2 regions of the Bacillus sp. THAF10 genome follow, and region 1 is predicted to be linked to the other one. Evidence: predicted binding sites of a transcription regulator. Region 1 holds the regulator's gene; the other holds the start of a gene.
The links. Region 1 encodes Rex, which represses fermentation and respiration genes when NADH is low (regulators of the CRP and FNR family bind a similar motif). Its sites were predicted from a motif close to TTGTGAAATATTTCACAA; they were not measured.

Region 1 (7,695 bases):
GTTTTTGGAGAAGGAGTTACAAGGGAGCAAGCGGAAAACCTACACCTTGATGCAGATCGAAGCTCCATTCAGCAGCTGATGGTATACATGACAGAGGAAGAGAATATTGGAGGGAAGAAATATGCTTAAGGATATGCAGGCAATAATATATTATCTTACAGTTGATATGAGATTTTCCTTTAAGGTGTTTTGGTCCATCTTACTTTTGAGTATGAGTGCTTCGTTTCTAATTGTGCTTTCCTTTGATACAATGATGGTATTTACGCCAAGCTTGGCGATATATATTTTTTGTGCGATTACTGGATTTATCACAACGAAAGAAACCTTCCCATATTGTATTAAACTCGGGGCAACCAGGAGTCAGTATACGATTAGCGTGTTGACTTTTAGTGCGATGGTTGCGGTTGTGTTTTCGGTTATGAATACAGTGATTCAAGCTCTTTTTAAGGGATTAACAACAATTGTTTCAGCAGATAAGTTTTTAACCTTTCATACAGTGGAAGGCACAACGCTTGCTCAAACGTGGTATAACCAGATATTGGTGGACAGTGTTATTTGTTTTTTGTTCCTTTCCATCGGATTTGTAATTGGGAGCACTTTTTACCGTCTCGGGCTTGTTGGAGGTTTGAGCACATTAGCTTTATTAGCAATTCTTTTCTTTGTTCCTTACACTAGGGCTGCCATTATGGACTTTATCGTAAACATGGAAGGTGTGAAAGCTGGAGTGAACTTCTTTGCTATCCTCACAATAGCACTTTTTTCCTACCTGCCAAACTGGGGCATGCTTCGAAATGCTTCCACATTACCTAGTGCAACACGATAAAAGCCAAGGGGACGGTTCTATGAAAACCAGAACCGTCCCCCTGTCTTATTTCCTTTTTTGGAAAAACAAATAATAGATACCCAATCCTAGGCCAGCAAGGTTGATGCTGAGCATAACGAAGTAGTAGGCTTGGATGGGTCCTGTTATGAGATAGCTAATGTATCGGATGGTGTTGATGATAATGACAACTAGTAGGATGATCGCAAATGGACGGTTCATACTGTTCTCCTATTCTGAAACAAGTGCTTCCCATTCCTCCATGAAGGAGAGAAGCTTTTCCTGAAGCTCTTCGTTTTCGGTATTTAAAGCTAGCACCTGTTCATGGTCTTGATACACTTCGGGTAAGCATAACTGGCTTTCGTTATACTCCATCTTCTTTTCTAGCTCTTCCATCGCTTTTTCTATTTCTTCTACTCGGCGCTGGCGTTGGCGTTCTTGTTTCTTCAATTCTTTTTCCTGCTCATAGCTAAGCTTTTCCTTCGTGTCAGAAGAGGCAACAGCCTTTGAAGGATTCGCCTTTGCGCTAGCGGCTTCTGTCTCCAATCGCGCAAGCTCCTCGGCTTCTTCTTTCTTTTCGACATAATAATCATAGTCGCCTAAATATTCATTGGCTCCATCTGTACTTAATTCATAGACCTTGGTTGCAAGACGGTTAATAAAATAACGATCATGCGAGACAAATAGAATCGTACCAGGAAAATCAATTAAGGCGTTTTCTAAAATTTCTTTGCTGTCTAAATCCAAATGGTTGGTAGGCTCATCCAGTATGAGCACATTGGAGCGCTCCATCATCAATTTCGACAGCGCAAGCCGTGCCTTTTCCCCACCGCTCAAAGTGGACACTGGCTTTAACACATCATCTCCTGAAAAAAGAAAGTTACCGAGCACGGTACGGATTTCTTTTTCCACCTTGTTTGGATATTGATCCCAAAGCTCTGCTAGCACGGTTTTATTGGAGGTCAGGTCTGCTTGCTGCTGGTCATAATAACTGATGCTCACATTGGCACCAAAACCATACTCGCCAGCAAGTGGCTTTAACTTCCCGACAAGTGTTTTTAATAAGGTCGACTTTCCAATTCCGTTCGGACCAACAAGTGCGACACTATCCCCGCGTGATAGGCTCATCGCCACATGTCGAAAAATAGGGGTCGCATCATAAGAAACAGCTAAATCTTTTATTTTTAAAACATCATTTCCACTTTGTCTATCAATATCAAACATAATCGAAGCGGATTTTTCGTCTCCTTTTGGACGCTCCATAACTTCCATCTTTTCGAGCTGCTTTCGGCGGCTTTGGGCCCTTTTCGTGGTGGAAGCTCTCGCTAAATTACGGGCCACAAAATCCTGCAGCTTCGCAATCTCATCCTGCTGCTTTTCAAAGGACTTCATATCCCGTTCATACTGCTCTGCTTTTAGCTCTAAATACTTGCTATAGTTTCCGATGAATTTCGTTGATTTTTTTCTAGAAATCTCATAAACGGTTGTCACCACTTTGTCCAAGAAGTAGCGATCATGCGAAACAATCAGCAACGCACCTGGGTAGCCCTGCAGGTAGCTTTCGAGCCAAGAAAGCGTGTCGATGTCAAGGTGGTTGGTTGGCTCATCCAAAATCAACAGATCTGGCTTTGTTAATAGAAGCTTTGCAAGCGCAAGACGAGTGCGCTGCCCACCACTCAATGTCTCAATCGGCGTGTCATAATCAAATTCTGAAAAACGTAACCCATGCAAAACAGAGCGGATGTCTGCTTCATATTGAAAGCCCCCACGCTGCTTAAAGGACTCCTGCACCTCGTCATACTCCTTCAGCACACGTACATAGCGGGCCTGATCATCAAAATAAGCAGGGTCCCCCATATTTGCCTCAAGCTCGCGCATCTTGCCTTCAAGCTCACGAAGCTCCGTAAACACCGTCAGCATTTCATCCCAAATCGAGCGCTCCGTCTGCAAGCCCGTATCCTGAGCTAAATAGCCAATGGAGACTCCTTTTGGTTTAATAAGCTCCCCTGAATCAAAGGAAAGCTGATTGGATATGATTTTAAGTAGAGTAGATTTACCGGCCCCATTGCGTCCAACCAAGGCAATTCTATCTTTCGATTGTACTTCTAGTTTTATATTCGATAAAATAAGGTCAGCACCGAAATATTTCGATAGCTGATTTACTTGTAAAATAATCATCCTTTTCACCTCAAGCAATTCTAAGATAAGTTTATCCTTCTTCTTAGTTAACATCAAGATATTGGGGTTTTTATGAAAAGGCTCTGTTCAAACTACGTTGTTGATTTCTGCAAATGACTCCGCGTCCGCGGGGCGATGCAGGAACCTCCTCGGGCTATCGCCCTGTGGGGTCTCCTGTCAATCCCTTCATTCCCGCAGGAGTCTCCGCCTTTGCTACAATCAACAACTAGAAACTTCATATAAAAGTATAATCACTTTTAACAAAGTCTAAAAAGATAGAAATGTAATCGTTTTCGTAACGTGATAGAATAGAATTAAGAGCAAACGTGTCGTACAAATGGGGGAGTAATATGAATAACGAACAATGGAAAATACCACAGGCAACAGCAAAAAGACTGCCTCTTTATTACCGTTTTATTCAAAATTTGCATGCTTCAGGAAAACAACGAGTTTCCTCGGCAGAGCTTAGTGAAGCAGTAAAGGTCGATTCGGCAACCATCCGCAGAGACTTCAGTTATTTTGGCGCTCTTGGAAAAAAAGGCTATGGCTATAATGTTCAATATTTGTTAACTTTTTTCAGGAAAACGCTCGACCAAGACGAATTAACATATGTTACTCTAATAGGTGTAGGTAATTTAGGAACCGCCTTCCTACATTATAATTTTATGAAAAACAATAATACGAAAATAGTGACGGCCTTCGATGTGGACGAGTCCAAAATCGGCTCGGAGATCGGTGGGGTCCCTGTTTATCATTTAGACGATATGGAAGTACACTTGCCAGACAATGTGACGGTAGCCATCTTGACGGTTCCGGCTCCTGTTGCGCAGCCTATTGCGGATAGACTTGTAAAAAAGGGCGTAAAGGGCATACTGAACTTTACACCAGCACGTATCAATGTACCGGAAAACATTCGCATCCATCACATCGATTTAGCGGTGGAACTCCAATCATTGGTATATTTTCTCAAGCACTATCCAAGCGAGTAAAAAAGTTGTAGAATAAGAATATTTCGAGGAGGTGTCAAAAATGGGTTCATTAGGAATGGGAAGCCTCTTACTTATTGTATTTGTAGCACTATTAATCTTCGGACCAAGCAAGTTACCACAGCTAGGGAAAGCTGCCGGGAATACGTTGCGTGAATTCAAGAACGCGACAAAAGGATTGGCCGATGACGACGATAAAGAGAAAAAAGAAGAAACGAAGTAATGTAAGGATGAACATATATGCCAGATAGAGAAATGTCGGTTTATGACCATATAGGTGAGCTTCGAAAAAGAATCATCCTGGTGGTATCCTTCTTTTTCGTGTCGGCCATCGGTGGCTTCTTACTCGCCGAACCGATTATCGTATACTTACAAAACACCAACGAAGCGAAAGAGCTGACGATGAATGCCTTTCGCATGACAGATCCCATCAAAATCTTCATGCAATTTGCCTTTATCATCGCCTTTATCATCACGTTTCCGGTGACCCTTTTTCAGCTCTGGAGCTTCATCAGTCCAGGACTATACGAAAAAGAGCGCCGTGTAACCTTAAGTTATATCCCTATTTCCATCATCCTGTTTATAAGTGGACTAGCTTTTTCATACTTTATCCTCTTTCCATTTGTTGTCGACTTTATGGGAAGACTGGCAGACCGCTTAGACATTAATCAGGTTATTGGAATTAATGAATACTTTCAATTCTTGTTTCAGCTCACCCTTCCATTTGGGCTGCTGTTTCAAATGCCAGTCATTGTGATGTTCTTAACAAGACTTGGCCTGATCACACCTGACTTGCTCGTACGAATCCGTAAATTCGCTTATTTCGCTCTATTGGTCATTGGCGGACTGATTACACCACCAGAATTAATCTCTCATCTGATGGTCACAGTCCCGCTCTTTGTTCTATATGAAATAAGCATCGTCATCTCGCGTACGGCTTACCGAAAAGCAAAGAAAGCAGAAGCATTAATGGAACAGGAATTAAATCAAAAATAGGCTCGCACCCTAAGAGGTGTGAGCCTATTTTCTTTGGATCTCTTTTATTTTTTTATGAAGCAAGTATGAGCGGATCGCCACTCCAAAATCAAACGTGGCAATCAGCATTAACAAAATCGTGTGCCACTCCCAAATGCTTTCCCCTAATGAGGCAATCGCGAGGTACAAAAACAAGGACCCCATGATCGAATAAAAGAAAACCATGCGTAACGGTGTAATTTTCATCAAATAATCCTCCAAGTCTTAAAAAAGCTCTTTTCTCAGAGATTGTTGCATCTAACAAAGAAAAAGTCGGCTTTAAGACTTTTTCTAATATTTACGCGAAGAAAAATTGCTTCAACATTATATATTCCTCCACGAAAAGAGCCCGACAGTAACGTTGATTACGGGTAACATAGCCTAAAAAAAGAACGAAATAAACTGCGGAAGATTGTTTTGCATCTCTTCCATCCGCTGCATGTACCGTTCAATGTCCTCCCGGAACACAAATTGTACGATTACTACAAACGAGTTCATTCCCACATGGGCAATAATCGGCACAATAATCCGTTTTGTTTTTACATATAAAAATGCAAAAATCCCGCCCATCACAAAATAGATAAGTAAATGCTTAAAGTCTTGATGGACAAGGGCAAATAGGAGGGAGCTGACAACCAACCCTGCAGCAAAATTGAAGCGCTTATAGATGGCGCCGAAAATGATCTTCCGAAAGATGATCTCCTCCATAATTGGCCCAGCCACGGCTACTGCAAAAATCATTAACGGGAACGCTGACACAAACCCCATGATTTGTTGTGTATTTTGTGAGCCTGGCTCAATCCCAAACAGCTGCTGCTGAACCATCGCCGCAACCGCTTGACCAATCAGCGCGATTGGAAAACCAAGCATGGACCAAAGAACCGTAATCGACAACGAAACCGGTTCGCCGCGAAAATCCTCTTGTTTCCATTCTTTCCGCAGCATCCAGCAAATAATAATAGCAGCTAAGGTAAAACTGATAAAGGCCCAGAGTCCTATCAAATATGGAATTCTGTTTTCCATCCCTTCACCAATACCAAGCCACAGAAGCAGCGGAACTCCCCCAGCTATGGACAGCTGCATAACTACATATACGATAATGACATACCAATACTTTTTCGTCATAACGAGCTCCTCTTGTGCAATATTCACTTTCCGTATTGTACCATACAATATATATGTCCCTATAATGATAAGGTTTCCTATATTATTGATTTCTTGCGTGTGGGTTTTGATTGAGTTTGGATTTCGTGGGAGGGTGATGAAATTAATGGAGGGGGTTTGGGACATAATTAATCCACTTTTCGATTTATTAAGCGACTTTCACCCATAATTAATCCAACTTCCAATTAATTAAGCCATTTGAAGCAACATAAAGGCCATTCGACACCTGACAACAAATTTCGCAACCACTCCCCCTTGTCATGAAGTAGTTTCTCGCTGTTGATTGGAGCAAGGGCGTAGACTCCCCCGGGATTGAAGCGATAGACTGGAGACCCCGCGGACGCGGAGCCATTTGAGGAAATCAACAGCGGCATTTAACAGTACTTTTATGAAAAATGTAAAGGATTCCAAAGTCGAAAAAATTTTAGATAAAGATACTTGCAAAATGAAAAGAGATTATTTATTATAATAATTGTGTTAGCACTCAAGACGTAAGAGTGCTAATAATAAACCAAACATTACTTATGAAACCAAGGAGGTTGTTTTCATGTTAAAGCCATTAGGTGATCGCATTGTAATTGAGCTTGTTCAATCAGAAGAAAAAACGGCAAGTGGTATCGTATTACCAGACTCTGCGAAAGAAAAACCTCAAGAAGGTAAGGTAGTAGCAGTAGGTTCAGGTCGCGTACTAGAAAGCGGAGAGCGCGTAGCACTTGAAGTTGCAGCTGGCGACAGCGTAATCTTCTCTAAATACGCTGGTACAGAAGTGAAATTCGAAGGCAAAGAACTTCTTATCCTTAAAGAAGCAGACGTACTTGCAGTAGTAGGCAAATAATCAAGGCGTGCGGCTGACAGACCAGCTGGCGCATATTCATAATGAAAAACCAAAAATACATTTAACTTTCCTGAGGAGGTCTATCAATTATGGCAAAAGAGATTAAGTTCAGTGAAGAAGCTCGCCGCTCCATGTTACGCGGTGTAGACAAGTTAGCTGATGCAGTGAAAGTAACATTAGGACCAAAAGGACGCAACGTGGTTCTTGAGAAAAAATTCGGTTCTCCACTTATCACAAATGACGGTGTAACCATCGCAAAAGAAATCGAATTAGAAGATTCTTTTGAAAACATGGGTGCAAAGCTTGTAGCAGAAGTTGCTAGCAAAACAAACGATGTTGCTGGTGACGGTACAACAACTGCAACAGTTCTAGCGCAAGCGATGATCCGCGAAGGCTTAAAGAACGTAACAGCTGGTGCGAACCCAATGGGCGTTCGTAAGGGAATTGAAAAAGCGGTTGCGGTTGCAATTGAAGAATTAAAAACAATCTCTAAACCAATCGAAGGCAAAGCTTCCATCGCACAAGTTGCATCTATCTCTGCAGCGGACGAAGAGGTTGGCCAACTAATCGCAGAAGCAATGGAGCGCGTGGGTAACGACGGCGTTATCACTCTTGAAGAATCTAAAGGCTTCACAACAGAGCTTGAAGTAGTAGAAGGTATGCAATTCGACCGTGGATATGCATCTCCATACATGGTA
Region 2 (7,695 bases), 1.9 Mb from region 1:
ATGTTTATGGGTTGTTACAAGAATATTATAGTAGAAGAGGACTTTGAATGGGAGAATTTCAAATAAAAGAGATACTGTCAGAAAGATATTTTGCTAACCAAACTAGCGGAAGCCCATATATTGTGGCAATCGACGGATTAAGTGGGGCTGGAAAAACAACTTTTTCTAAAACACTTATCCAAGCACTTCAAAATAAAGGAATGAACACTTTTGTTTTGCATATCGATGACTATATTGTACCAAGAAGGAACAGGTACCAAACCGGTAAAGAGGAATGGTATGAGTATTACTTTTTGCAGTGGGATGTAGGTCAGCTTACTAAACAATTATTTGAGCCATTATACACTCAAAGCAACACAGTGACCCTCCCGTATTATGAATCTGCTACAGACAGCATTAAACCAATCAAAAGGTCCATCTCTCCCAAAAGTCTGGTAATTATTGAAGGTGTTTTCCTGCAAAGAAAAGAGTGGAGAGAGTTCTATGATTGTACTATTTATTTGGATATTCCAAGACAAGTAAGGTATCAAAGAGTCTTAGAAAGAGATTCTTATATAGGCGATTACCAAGCAAGATTAGATAAATACAATAGACGCTATTGGCCAGGAGAAGAATTTTACCTTCGAACAGAAAAACCGTTGAAACATGCGGATTACATAATCAACTAAAGTGGTGATAAAAGTGAAGCTTATTTTTAAGGAAATGACGAAAGAACACGCTGAAAACATATTGATGTGGAAATATGAAATACCATACGATTTTTATAATAATGATGTGACGGAAGAGAATATTTTTGAGATGATGAACGGGAATTATCGATGTTTTTTAAATGAAGAGGATGAAATAATAGGTTTTTTCTGCATAGGGGAAGCTGCAAGGGTACCGGCTGGGCATCCACTTGGAATCTATAAGGAAGTAGCCACAGATATCGGACTTGGAATGAATCCGAAACTCGTTGGAAAAGGACATGGAGTTTTGTTTTGTCAACATGTATTGGACCAGGTACAGAAAATTGAGCTTGGTTCTCCATTAAGATTAACGGTCGCTTCATTTAATAAAAGAGCTACCCACTTATATGAGGAATTAGGCTTTAAGAAGAAGGATACATTTCATAAAGGTACGGTTGAATTTATCACCATGGTGAAAACGGAGGAGGAACAATGCAAATAAAGGGGATAAACCATTTGTTATTCTCTGTCTCGAATCTTGAAACCTCTATCGCTTTCTATCAAAAGGTGTTCGGTGCAAAGCTTCTTGTGAAAGGAAAAACTACTGCATACTTTGACCTAAATGGAATGTGGCTAGCACTAAATGAAGAAAAAGAGATTCCTAGAAAAGAGATCCATGAATCCTACACTCATATCGCATTTAGTATAGACGAGTCCGATTTCAAAGGGATGTATGAACACTTGCTATCCTGTCGAGTAAATCTTTTAAACGGCCGGCCAAGAGATGAGAGAGACAAGCAGTCTATCTATTTTACCGATCCCGATGGCCATAAATTCGAGTTTCATACTGGGACCCTGCAGGATAGACTGGACTACTACAGGCAGAAAAGGCATATAGAGATTTTTGATTGACATATTAGTTTGTGAAATCTTGTTAAATTGTGAGGAACGTTAATTGATGAGAGTAACAAAAATCAAAAGAAGTCAGAAGTTACTGGGATAGTGTTTGGTTCAGCTTTTGATTTAGCGTTTGGGGCAATTTTTGGAGTATTAACTTACAATTATCAATGGTTATTGTGAAGGAAAAACTGTCCTAAATAGTAGTTATGTTAATAGCTCTCGTTTATGAAGTATTTTTGTGAAAGTAGTTATAATCGAACGTGCAGTATAACTGAATAGCGAGGAAATAATTGTTGTTAAAAAGGAAGTGGTACTTTGTCTGAAATTCAGTTTTTAGCCTCAACAAAGCCCTTTAATATTCCAAAGGAAATTGAAGAAAATAATGGCGGTTTTTTTGAAAATGGATTGAGCTTCTTTGTTCTTGATTTAGATTCATATTGGACTAAAATAGTTCAAGAAATTTTAACGTTGCCATATTTATATGAAGCAAGGGGATTGGGCAACAAGGACTTCTGGACTTATATAGATAAGTATATGGAGGTAGGAGATGTTCTTGAATTATATAGAATCCCTGTACAACAATGGTATCAGGAATCCATTCGAAATGTCTTAGAAAATCCAAAGCACATTAAAATCAATATTGGAAGCCGTACATATCAATATGAGTATGGAATAATGAAACTTAATGAAAAAAATTGGCTGGAAGAATTATCGCATCGGATATTAGTTACTGAGTATGGTGTTACAACAATTGAAAATTATTAGAGTTGAATTTTTATAGGTTTTTTTTAATCAATAATCTGGAGCGATTGTTAGGTAAGTCGTCACTCTTACTTTTATAAAAAATTTGGTAGTTAATCGATCAGCTTGAAAAATTGTAACGAGGTGAGCACTTATGGTAATAAAATTTATAGAATTAGAAGAACGAAAACTTTATGCTGCAATGTATTTTCTTTTTAAAGGAATATCTTTATTAGATGATGTAAATTCAACTGTTTTTGAAAGAATGGATTTTGAAAATGAAATAGAGAAAAAGAAATTATTAGAATTCACTGAAAAGATATTAAAAATCTCAGAAGCGAGGGCACGAATAGATGATGAATATAATTATACAGAAGATGAAAATGAAGCTAAACGTAGAGAAAAAACTGAGGACGAAATTTACGAATGGTTTGAAGAAAATGTCTTTAATGATAAGGTAAAATCATTTTTAAATTCCTAAACTAAACGGGCTTATCTAGAATATTTTACTCCGTGGATGTACCAGAGCGATCTTCAACAATCGGGGGCGTTTATTTAAAAATGCTTCCTTTTCGTTTATTTGGTCAATATTCTGGAGAATATAAAAGCACCGCTAATGCGGTGTAGATAATCGTACTAGAACTACAGAACTTTTAAAAACGTTCTCTGTAAATCTGAAAGTATAATTGACATCTCATTCATTTGACCATTCATTCAACTGCTCCTCAGATATTTCACCTTCAAAATAATTTTCAATTATTCCCTCTGAGTTAATTAAAAAGCTTGCAGGCAAGCGATTTCCAAAAAACTTTCAATTATAATCAAAAATTTTCCTGTAATAGGTTGCCTATTAGAAAAAAGTGGCTTATAATAAGTTTGTGAAACACTTCACAAACAACTTATTTTTTATTTTTTGAGCAATTTGCTTTTATCTTTATTTTTTTATTATTGTATGTGAAATATTTCACATACAAGTGAGTTATCATCGATGTGAAGTTTTTCGCAAATCTGATCAGCAACGGAGGTACGAACCATGAGTGTGACATTAGGAAACAAAATTGTATTGGTTGGAACAGGAGCGGTAGGGTCAAGTTATGCGTATTCTTTGATGAATCAGGGGTTGAGTGATGAATTGGTTCTGGTGGACTTGAATGAAGGGAAAGCGCGTGGGGATGTGATGGACCTCGATCATGGAGTGGTGTATGCACCGAGTTCCATGACGATCCGCTATGGAACGTATCAAGACTGTGAAGATGCAGCGATAGTGGTGATTTGTGCCGGCGCAGCCCAGAAGCCCGGTGAAACCCGTCTTGATCTTGTTAGTAAAAACGTGAAAATCTTTGAAAGCATAGTAGGGGAAATTATGAAATCAGGTTTCAATGGCATTTTCATAGTCGCTACGAATCCAGTTGATATATTGGCTTATGCAACATGGAAATTCTCCGGCCTGCCGAAAGAACGTGTGATAGGAAGCGGAACGGTGCTTGACACCGCAAGATTCCGTCATTTACTCGGGAAGGAGTTTGGGACAGCCCCAACGAGTGTGCACGGATACATCATCGGAGAGCACGGTGATTCCCAGCTTCCTGTTTGGAGTTCCGCCAATATTTCGGGCACACACATTGCTCCAAAGCTTTCTGAGGAAAGAAAACGTGAGATTGCCCAAGAGGTGCGAGATGCGGCTTACCGGATCATCGAAATGAAAGGCGCTACGTATTACGGAATTGCGATGGGATTGGCGAGAATTACCAAAGCGATTCTCAAGAATGAGCATGTAATCCTCCCAGTCGGAGCGATGCTCGATGGAGAGTATGGGATGGAGGATGTGTACATCGGGGTTCCAAGTGTCCTTCACCGTCAAGGAATTGAAAAAGTAATTGAACTGTCCCTGAATGAAGAGGAGAATGAGAGGTTTGCCGCGTCAGTTCAGACCTTGAAAAACATCAAGAATCAAGTTTGGAACTAAGTAAAACATCCATAGATTTTTCACAAAAAAGGAGTCTTTTACCATGCTTGCAGAAAGTTTTAACCCGTTTAATAATCTTGGTATGACAGCCTTAGTGGCGGCGATCCCAATCTTTTTATTCCTCCTGAGCCTTACGTTGTTTAAAATGAAAGGAATTTATGCCGCGCTTTTGAACCTGGGTGTGACGTTGCTTATTGCTCTCTTCATATTTAAGCTTCCTATCGGGGAATCCCTGGGAAGCATCGTACAAGGAGCGGTCCTTGGCGTATGGCCGATCGGCTATATCATTGTGATGGCAGTTTGGCTGTACAAAATTGCGGTGAAATCCGGTAAATTCGACGTACTGAGAGGAAGCATTGCCGGAATTTCACCCGATCAACGCCTGCAGCTCCTTCTCATCGGTTTCTGCTTTAATGCATTCCTAGAAGGTGCTGCCGGCTTCGGTGTACCGATTGCCATTTGTGCGGTCCTTCTTGTATCACTTGGCTTTAAGCCCCTGGAGGCAGCCATGCTCTGTCTGATTGCCAACGGGGCATCCGGTGCGTTCGGGGCAATCGGAATTCCGGTCGGGATCATCGATGCTTTTGAACTTGAGAATGTAACTTCCATGAAGGTATCAACGTTGACAGTTTTCACTCTACCAATCATCAATTTTACGATTCCCTTTTTATTGATCTGGCTGATGGACGGCATTAAGGGGATCAAGGAAATCTTACCTGCTATTCTGGTAACTTCTTCGACGTATACGGTCACACAAGCGCTAATCACGGTCACGATTGGACCGGAATTAGCCGATATCATCCCTTCATTACTCACAATGGGTGTACTAGCCTTATTCTTGAAAAAATGGCAGCCGAAAAACATTTTCCTCTTTGAAGGAAATGAAAGAAAAGTAGAAACATATTCAATCGGTGAAGTGGTGAAAGCCTGGTCTCCATTTTACTTACTTACACTCTTCATCATGATCTGGAGTCTGCCGATATTTAAAGGATTGTTTGCAGAGGAAGCGATCTTCCACTTTTCCCTTTTGAGTGGCGTGATCCCTGGCTCCTCAATCTCGGTGAGCATTGACATAATTGGAGCTACAGGAACAGCCATTTTATTGGCAGCCTTGACGACGATTCTCACGACCAAGACGATTGATGGAAAAGAAGGCTTTCAACTCCTTGGGAAGACCTTGAAGGAATTCAGTATACCGATTTTGATGATCTGTGCAATACTTGGAATTGCCAAGCTTATGACCTATGCTGGAATGACAACTGCTTTAGGGGAGGCGGTGGCGATGACAGGTCAAATTTTTCCATTACTATCACCAATTCTTGGTTGGATTGGGGTATTTATGACAGGTTCCGTGGTGAATAACAACACGCTGTTCGCACCAATCCAAGCAACGGCCGGCAACATTCTTGGAGGCAATTCCTCCCTTTTGGTTGCCGCGAATACAGCGGGCGGCGTCATGGCCAAGCTTGTCTCCCCTCAGTCCATTGCCATTGCGACTGCTGCGGTAGGGCAGACAGGAAATGAATCAGCACTAATGAAAATGACACTTAAATACAGCTTCGGTTTACTGGCCTTTGTATGTGTATGGACATTAGTATTGACATGGATTTTATAGAGATTTTTGTTCCAGTCTTACATCGTTTTTTTTAAAACACATCAAAATTAGAAAACTTTCTTGGATTTCCTGGTGATACTTGTTGCTACTATAATTCTAAATCCTTTTCATACGTAGTTGGTTGTAATATCTTATTCTCGATATAGGAGGTGGCCTTCAACCCCCACTGCCGCAACCGTTACAAGGTAAGCAGGGGGTATAGGTAATGATGGCCTTCCATATGCCGAAAGTTTACAGGTGGGAAGATACAAGATAATCATCTATAAGAGATGCAAACAAGTAAATATCAATGGAAAACGCGCTGTATTTCAAAAAGAAATTCTCAGTGCGTTTTTTGTTGTTATATCGACTGTTAAATGAGTATTCGTTTCTATATCTACTATGACAACACATTCCACTCTATCAGGTAGAAATAATTATTGCAGGGGTTGTTGTAGGAGTTTAAAGAAATCACTAGAAAAATATGTTAAAATATAGATGTTCATTATACTGAGCAGTTATCTCATCTTTATAGAGGAAGGCTTAGTAGGACAAGAGGAACAGATTTATGACTTATAAGTTTTAGATTATAACTCTGAAACAAGCTGAGGATATTGCTAATAAATGGCGTTATGATGGAGAAAATTCACTTAATGATAGGGAATTCAATGAAGAATATACAAATGATAGAAGGAGGGAGATTTAACATGCAATATGATGTTAAGAATGCTGAAGAATATTTAGAGATGCTTGAAGACGATTGGCGAAAAGAGAAACTTCTCGTTATTCGACAAATGATTTTTACATATGCACCAGAAATGGAAGAGGTGATTCGCTATAAGATGTTGAATTATGGTAAAGACGACAACTATGTGTTTGCGTTAAACGCGCAAAAACATTATGTCAGCCTCTATGTAGGTACAATAGATAAGATAGGAAATGCAGAAACGCTATTGAGGGGATATAGCTATGGAAAAGGCTGCATTCGCGTTAAAAAAACGATAAAGATTGAAGATACAGGACTGGAACAATTTATCCATAAAACCGTTGATATGTGGCGTGCAGGTGATGACACTTCTTGTTAAAACTGAATGACGTATAACGAATCTAGTTACTGTTACATCCCGAAAGTGACAAATGTTGAAACATTTCTTTAATAAGGAGTTGTGTTAAATGAATAAAAATAATAGCACAGAAATAAAACGCTCATCAAAAGCAGAAAACATTCTCACTCAGATCAATAGTGAAACTAAGCTAGGCGACTTACGAAAAATCGCGAAGGAAATTAAAAAAGATCACGAATTAGCTATGGAGCTTTGGGCATCCGGAGAGTTTTTGCCCAAACAATTGGCAATTTTAATTATGGACAAAAAACTTCTTTCTCAAGATGTACTAAATAAGCTTGATAGGGATATGCAGACTCACACCTGGGATGAACGAAACAAATTAATGGATTGGTTAATGGCTAATCAGCTCACGAAAGACAAGAAGAACATTGCGTTAATGGAATCATGGGAGAATAGTCCTTCTGCTCTTCAACGGCGGACTTTCTGGTATTTTCAAGGGCGATTAAGATGGACAGGACAGACTCCGCCTGAAAACACCGCAGACTTACTAACTGCAATTGAAGCTAATATCACGCAGGAAGAACCGGAAGTTCAATGGGCTATGAATTTCACCGCAGGCTGGATAGGCGTGCATGATGAAAAGTATCGAGATCGTTGTATTAAACTTGGCGAGAAAACGGGTCTTTACAAAGATGAAATGGTATCAAAAGGATGTACTCCCAATTATTTGCCGGAGTTCATTACGATTGAAGTAAACAA

Region 2: a site for Rex is predicted at 3,186-3,203, ahead of FIU87_RS13135 (L-lactate dehydrogenase). Genes of this name have one in related genera too.

What each region holds. Positions count from the first base shown of each region.
Region 1 covers NZ_CP045403.1:316,894-324,588, forward strand. The annotation lists gene FIU87_RS01755 (ABC transporter ATP-binding protein) at 1-129, shown strand, start outside; gene FIU87_RS01760 (hypothetical protein) at 122-823, shown strand; gene FIU87_RS20855 (hypothetical protein) at 869-1,042, opposite strand; gene FIU87_RS01765 (ABC-F family ATP-binding cassette domain-containing protein) at 1,052-2,998, opposite strand; gene FIU87_RS01770 (redox-sensing transcriptional repressor Rex) at 3,349-3,987, shown strand; gene FIU87_RS01775 (twin-arginine translocase TatA/TatE family subunit) at 4,028-4,207, shown strand; gene tatC (twin-arginine translocase subunit TatC) at 4,225-4,980, shown strand; gene FIU87_RS01785 (YdiK family protein) at 5,005-5,205, opposite strand; gene FIU87_RS01790 (CPBP family intramembrane glutamic endopeptidase) at 5,380-6,123, opposite strand; gene groES (co-chaperone GroES) at 6,710-6,997, shown strand; gene groL (chaperonin GroEL) at 7,087-7,695, shown strand, end outside.
Region 2 covers NZ_CP045403.1:2,495,797-2,503,491, reverse strand. The annotation lists gene FIU87_RS13165 (GNAT family N-acetyltransferase) at 1-47, shown strand, start outside; gene FIU87_RS13160 (kinase) at 48-668, shown strand; gene FIU87_RS13155 (GNAT family N-acetyltransferase) at 682-1,170, shown strand; gene fosB (metallothiol transferase FosB) at 1,161-1,580, shown strand; gene FIU87_RS13145 (hypothetical protein) at 1,884-2,333, shown strand; gene FIU87_RS13140 (hypothetical protein) at 2,464-2,790, shown strand; gene FIU87_RS13135 (L-lactate dehydrogenase) at 3,343-4,275, shown strand; gene FIU87_RS13130 (L-lactate permease) at 4,319-5,890, shown strand; gene FIU87_RS13125 (iron chaperone) at 6,577-6,954, shown strand; gene FIU87_RS13120 (DNA alkylation repair protein) at 7,043-7,695, shown strand, end outside.